One region of the Bordetella flabilis genome, then DNA from elsewhere that is predicted to be linked to it. Evidence: predicted binding sites of a transcription regulator. Region 1 holds the regulator's gene; the other holds the start of a gene.
What was found. Region 1 encodes LexA, which represses DNA repair genes until DNA is damaged. Its sites were predicted from a motif close to ACTGTATNNNNATACAGT; they were not measured.
Positions count from the first base shown of each region.

Region 2: a site for LexA is predicted at 1,595-1,612, ahead of BAU07_RS03995 (putative DNA modification/repair radical SAM protein). Genes of this name have one in related genera too.

Region 1 is NZ_CP016172.1:2,318,861-2,322,273, forward strand. It holds gene lon (endopeptidase La) at 1-1,399, shown strand, start outside; gene lexA (transcriptional repressor LexA) at 1,532-2,182, opposite strand; gene BAU07_RS10120 (amino acid aminotransferase) at 2,406-3,413, opposite strand, start outside.
Region 2 is NZ_CP016172.1:907,046-910,458, reverse strand. It holds gene BAU07_RS04005 (MFS transporter) at 1-210, opposite strand, end outside; gene BAU07_RS04000 (GlxA family transcriptional regulator) at 402-1,478, shown strand; gene BAU07_RS03995 (putative DNA modification/repair radical SAM protein) at 1,625-2,836, shown strand; gene BAU07_RS03990 (ATP-binding protein) at 2,935-3,413, opposite strand, start outside.

The DNA.
Region 1 (3,413 bases):
CATCCTGTGCCTGGTCGGCCCTCCCGGCGTCGGCAAGACCTCGCTGGGTCAGTCCATCGCCAAGGCGACGAACCGCAAGTTCGTCCGCATGGCGCTGGGCGGCGTGCGCGACGAAGCTGAAATCCGTGGGCACCGTAGGACCTATATCGGCTCCATGCCCGGCAAGATCTTGCAGAACATGAGCAAGGCGGGTGTCCGCAATCCCCTGTTCCTGCTCGACGAAATCGACAAGTTGGGTATGGATTTCCGTGGCGACCCCTCGTCCGCGCTGCTGGAGGTGCTGGATCCGGAACAGAACCACACCTTCCAGGATCACTACGTCGAAGTCGACTTCGACTTGTCCGACGTCATGTTCGTGGCGACGAGCAACACGCTGAATATCCCGCCGGCCTTGTTGGACCGGATGGAAGTCATCCGCCTGTCGGGTTATACCGAGGACGAGAAAGTCCACATTGCCGGTGACCACTTGATCCCCAAGCTGTTGAAGAACAACGGGCTGAAGGATTCCGAGCTGGCGATCGATGAATCGGCCCTGCGCGATATCGTGCGCTATTACACCCGCGAGGCCGGCGTACGGGCGTTGGAGCGCGAAATCGGCAAGATTTGCCGGAAGGTCGTCAAGCAGTTGCTCATCGAGCGCGATGCCCAGGGTGAGGGCAAGGCTGCGCAGGCGGCTGGCAAGACCATCGAAGTCACCTCCGAAAACCTGAGCGACTACCTGGGTGTCCGCCGCTACAACTTTGGTATGGCGGAAAAGGAAAACCAGGTCGGGCAGGTGAATGGTCTGGCGTGGACGGAAGTGGGTGGCGAATTCCTGACGATCGAAGTGGCGGATATGCCTGGCAAGGGCGCCATTCAGCGCACCGGCTCTCTGGGCGACGTGATGAAGGAATCGGTGGAAGCGGCTCGTACGGTCGTGCGCTCGCGTGCGCGGCGGCTGGGATTCGCGGACAGCGTATTCGAAAAGCGGGACATGCACGTCCACGTTCCGGAAGGCGCCACACCGAAGGACGGGCCGTCCGCAGGTATCGCGATTACGACCGCGATGGTTTCCGCGCTGTCGGGCATCCCGGTGCGCGCGGACGTTGCCATGACGGGGGAAATCACGCTGCGTGGTGAAGTCCTGGCGATTGGAGGTCTGAAGGAAAAGCTGCTCGCGGCACACCGCGGCGGCATCAAGACCGTCCTGATCCCGGAAGAGAATGTCAAGGACTTGGCCGAGATCCCGGACAACGTGAAGAACCAGCTTGAAGTCGTCCCGGTTCGCTGGATCGACAAGGTGCTGGAACGGGCCCTGGAACGCATGCCGGATCCGATATCCGAGGAAGAGGCCAAGGACAAGCCCATGGTCGCGCCCGCCGCGGCGCCCGAGGCTGTGGACCCGATCACCAAGCACTGAGCCGTCCTGTCGCCGTTAAAGTCAGGGCCTGGAAGCGTGAGCTTCCAGGCCCTTTTGTCTGGGTGACCTGGCCGCCATCGCCCCGCTTGCGGGTCGCCCCGTAGCCTGTGGCCTGGCCCTTTGCCGATCCGCCTAGTGCAGTGCCTGTGTCCGGATGAGGCCCACCGCTATTCCTTCCAGCGCGAATTCCTGGCCGGGCTGCACGACAATGGGTTCGAAATCCGGGTTCTCCGCCAGTAGCTCTATGCGTCCGCCAACGCGGTGCAGCCGCTTGACGGTGACGTCTTCATCGATCCGCGCGACGACAATCTGCCCGTCACGTGCATCGCTTGCCTTCTTGACGGCCAGCAGGTCGCCATCCAGGATGCCTACGTCCCGCATGCTCATGCCGCGTACCTTGAGGAGGTAGTCTGGACGCTGAGCGAAAAGGGCCGGGTCTACGCCAACATCGCGTTCGACATGTTCAGCCGCGAGGATAGGGCTGCCCGCGGCGACCCGGCCCACCAGCGGCAGCACCAACTGGGCAATCGACGGCATGGGCAACATGGCCTGCGACGGCTGCTTGCTGGCGTCCTTCAGGCGTATGCCGCGGGACGCGCCTGCGGTAAGTTCGATCGCGCCCTTGCGGGCCAAGGCCTTGAGATGGTCTTCCGCCGCATTGGGCGAACGGAAGCCCAGGGTCTGTGCGATCTCGGCGCGTGTGGGAGGAAAGCCCGTGCTTGCCACTGCCTGGCGGATGAGGTCGAGGATTTGCTGCTGGCGTTCGGTGAGTTTGCTGGCCATGGCGCCTTCCGATGCATCCTGTATGGATATACAGGTCGCAATTTTGGGGGACGTACGGGCAAAAGGCAAGGGGCCGCAGCGCTCGTAGGCGTTGAAATGCCATCATCGTGTCGACGACGCGAGGATTCCACCATAAAAAAACGGGGCACCGCGGCCCCGTTGATGCGCAAAGGCGCTGCAGGCAGCGCCTTCGGGCGGCTTTACTCCGTCGGCTTATTGCTGCTCATTTCAGTACCGCCGCAATGCCTTTGGCCACTGCGTCGATGTTCTGGCTGTTGAGCGCGGCCACGCAGATGCGGCCGCTGGAAATCGCGTAGATGGCGTGTTCATCGCGCAGGCGGTCCACCTGGGCGGAGGTCAGCCCCGAATAGGAGAACATGCCACGCTGCGCCAACACGAAGCTGAAGTCTTGTTGCGCGCCGTGCTGCTTGATCTTCTCGACGAGGTCACGCCGCATCAGGCGGATGCGGTCGCGCATGCCGGTCAACTCCTGTTCCCATAGCGCGAAGAGCTCCGGCGTATTCAGCACCGTCGACACGACCGTGCCACCGTGCGTGGGCGGGTTGGAATAGTTGGTGCGAATCACGCGCTTGAGCTGGCTGAGTACTCGTGCGGATTCGTCCTTGCTGCCTGCGATGATGGTCAGCGCGCCGACACGTTCCCCATACAGCGAGAACGACTTGGAGAAAGAGGAGCTGACGAAGATCGTCATGTCCATGTCGGCGAACAGGCGTACGACGGCCGCATCTTCGTGCAACCCTGCACCGAAGCCCTGGTACGCGATGTCCAGGAAAGGCACCAGGCCGCGTTCCTTGACGACATTGGCGATCTGCTTCCATTGCTCCGGCGTCGGGTCGACGCCCGTCGGGTTGTGGCAGCACGCGTGCAGCACCACGACGCTGTTGGCCGGCATGGACTTGAGGCTGGCCAGCATGCCGTCGAAATTCAGGCCATGCGTGGCGGCGTCGTAATAGGGGTAGGTCTCGACCTGGAAGCCGGCTCGCTCGAACAGCGCCCGGTGGTTCTCCCAACTGGGGTCGCTGATGTAGGCCTTGGCCTGGGGCAGCAGCTGGCGCAGGAAATCGGCACCGATCTTCAGCGCGCCGGTGCCGCCCAGGGCCTGCGCGGTCAGCACGCGTCCCGCCGCGGTCAGGGGGGAATCCGCGCCCAGCAGCAACGCCTGCGCACCCTTGTTGTAACCGGCAATTCCTTCGATGGGCAGATAGCCGCG
Region 2 (3,413 bases), 1.4 Mb from region 1:
CAGCAACTTGCGCGGCCAGCCGCCGGCCACGGCCGCCATTACGGGCGCCATGACCGCGTAGGTAAGGGCGTAAACGGTCACCATCTGCCCGGCCAGGCTTACGGATGTATTCAGCGACCGGGCGACACTCGGAAGGATGCCGGCAACCACGAAGTTGTCCGTTCCCATCGCGAACATCCCCAGCGCAAGCATGAGCAGTCGACGGTCCATATCGAGTCCTGTGCGGTTGGGTAAGGCGGCCTCTCCGTGGACCGGATGTCCACGAGGCACGGCATGCCCCTACGTTCGAGCCGGCGAAGCCTGTGGCACGACGGCATGGCTGCAAGGATATGGTTTGTTGACGGCGTCTCAAATGTCATATACACCATCGTTTTCGGACATGACGGCGCCAGGAGTCTTCCATGCACAGAATCGGCTTTGTCGTATTTCCCGACTTCTATCTCATGGGCTTCGCCGCCGTCACTGCCTTCGAGCTGGCCAATGTCGCGCTCGGTGAACCGGCCTACGAAGTGACGGTCCTGTCCGAAACCGGCGGACTGGTGCGGGCCTCCGCGGGCATGCGGATCGAAACGCAGCCCTTCGGCACGGACGCCTTCGATACCGTCATCTTCGCCTCGGGTCTCGAAACCCATATGGCCTCGCCTGCGTTGGGCGCCTTCGTCCAGCGTTCGCTGGCATCTTCCAGGCGTATCGCCGCGCCATGTACCGGCGCATTCGTCCTGGCCGAAGCCGGTGTGCTGGACGGACGACGCGCGACCACCCATTGGCGTTTTGCGCGCGACCTGCAGCGCCGTTTTCCCAAGGTGTCCGTGGAGGAAGACCAGATCTTTATCGTTGATGGATCGGTCTGGACGTCGGCGGGCATGACGGCCACGGTCGATATGGCGCTGGCGATGATCGAGAAGGACCACGGCGAGGACGTGGCCCGTACCGTGGCCCGCAAGCTGGTCGTCTACCACCGGCGCGCCGGCGGCCAGTCGCAGTTCTCCGCCGTGCTGGAGCTCGAACCGAAATCCGACCGAATCCAGAAAGCCATCGAATATGCCAGCGCCCATCTGCGCAACGCCTTGTCCGTCGAGGAACTCGCCGAGGTGGCCAGCCTGAGTCCCCGCCAGTTCAGCCGGGCCTTCAACATGGAGACCGGCCAATCGCCCGCCAAGGCCGTGGAGCGGCTGCGCGTGGAGGCAGCGCGCCTGATGCTGGAACAAGGCCGTCTTTCCCTGGACGTGATATCGGCTGAAGCAGGCTTCGGGGACCGTGAAAGGATGCGGCGCGCCTTCTTGCGCGTTCTGGGCCAACCGCCGCAGCTCATACGCCGGCTCGGCAGGGAAAACCGCGCGCACCGTAACGATGACATGGATCCGGAAACAAACGCGGCGCGATACGACCACGCGGCGCAACCCGAGGCCTCCGGTGCCGCGCCGATATCGCGGTCTACGGCCGGCGTCGCCGCTTCACCTCCCGCGACGGCCACTTGAAAAGGGGGTGGCGAATATGGTCTGGTTGCGGCCGGGATCGTCCCTCCGAGCCCCGACCGCCGCGCACTGCTCTGCCGTTGGCGCTGCCTTGCGAGCCCTGCTGCCTTGCGTACAATGCTGTATATCCATACAGTTTTCGGATGGCAATGGAACTGCTCAAAAAGCTCGAGGTCCTGGCGGACGCGGCCAAGTACGACGCGTCGTGCGCCAGCAGCGGCGCGCCCAGGAGAGACTCGCAGGCGCGTCCCGGGCTGGGCGCCAGTACCGGCGCCGGCATCTGCCACAGTTTCACGCCCGATGGCCGCTGCGTCTCCCTGCTGAAAATCCTGCTGACCAACTTCTGCCAGTACGACTGCCAGTACTGCGTGAATCGGCGTTCCAGCAATGTCCCGCGTGCGCGGTTCCTGCCGCGCGAAGTGGTCGACCTGACCCTGGATTTCTATCGCCGCAACTATATCGACGGGCTATTCCTCAGCTCCGGAATCATACGAAGCGCGGACTACACGATGGAGCAACTGGTGCACGTGGCGCGGTCGCTGCGCGAGGACCATCAGTTTCGCGGCTATATCCACCTGAAGACCATCCCGGACGCCGATCCCCGGCTTATCACGGAGGCCGGGCTTTATGCGGATCGCCTCAGCGTAAACATCGAACTGCCTACCGACGGCGCCCTGCAACGGCTGGCGCCGGAGAAAAACGCCCACACCATCAAACGGGCCATGGGTTCGATCCGGCTGGCCCAGGAAGAAGCGGAGAGCGATAAACGCGCGCCGCGCAGCTCGCCGGCCGGCCAGAGCACGCAGATGATCGTGGGCGCCGACGATGCGGATGACCGTACCATCCTGCAGACAGCGCAGACGCTGTACGGCTCGTACAAGCTGAAGCGCGTCTATTACTCCGCCTTCAGCCCGATTCCGGACAGCCCTTCCAGCCTGCCCTCCCAGGCCCCCCCACTGCTGCGCGAGCACCGCCTGTACCAGGCCGACTTTCTCTTGCGCGGCTATGGTTTTCGCGCCGAGGAGTTGTTCCAAGGGGCTGGCGACCTGCCGCTGGACATCGACCCCAAGCTGGCGTGGGCGCTGGCGCACCGCGAATCCTTTCCGGTCGACATCAACCGCGCGCCCGAACGACTGATCGCCCGCGTGCCCGGCATAGGCGTGCGCAACGCGAAGCGGCTGGTGGAACTGCGCCGCGTGCGTGCCGTCCGCTATCAGGATCTGATACGCCTGCGCTGTCCCATGGACACCGTGCGCCCTTTTATCGTGGTGCGCGACTACCGGCCGGCGCTGGCGGAGCCGCCGTCGGAACAATTGCGGCGCGCGCTGTCGCCGCGGCCCCGGCAATTGGCGCTGCTATGAGCCGTGCCGGGCGGCCCACACTCATGGTCGTCAGGCTGCGCGCGGGCTGACGCGTGCCCGCCCAGGTGCCATGGGGACTGGCGAACATACCGCGCTGATTACGATCCCGTCCGCGCGACGTCCGCACGACTCGTGTCGGCCTTTAACCAGCGTTCGTTGCCCGCGGACGGGTTCCAGGCAGGCGGGCGGTTCGGCATCGGAAAACGCGTGGACAGATACTCGTCCTCTGCGTCGACGTATCGATGCAGCCTTTCTATCTCGTTCTTCATGAGGGTGATGGGTATGCCATCTTCATCGACGGTGTTCATATACATCAGTCGACGCGGTTCCGCGATGCCGGCTTCCTTGAGAACGCGCTGCGTCAAATATTCGATTGCCCCGCGGGCCGGGGTGTCATGCGGATCATCCTTGAGCGCAAGGAAATGCATGAACTCATGAGTGATCGTGGTGGCGGAGGAAAAATGTTGGTATTTTCCACCGTCGACGAGCACCCCCGTCATAACGGTTATCTCGTCGCAGGAGCTACGGCACATGATCGGCGGCGACTTGATATCCGGCACGACGATTTTCTTCACGT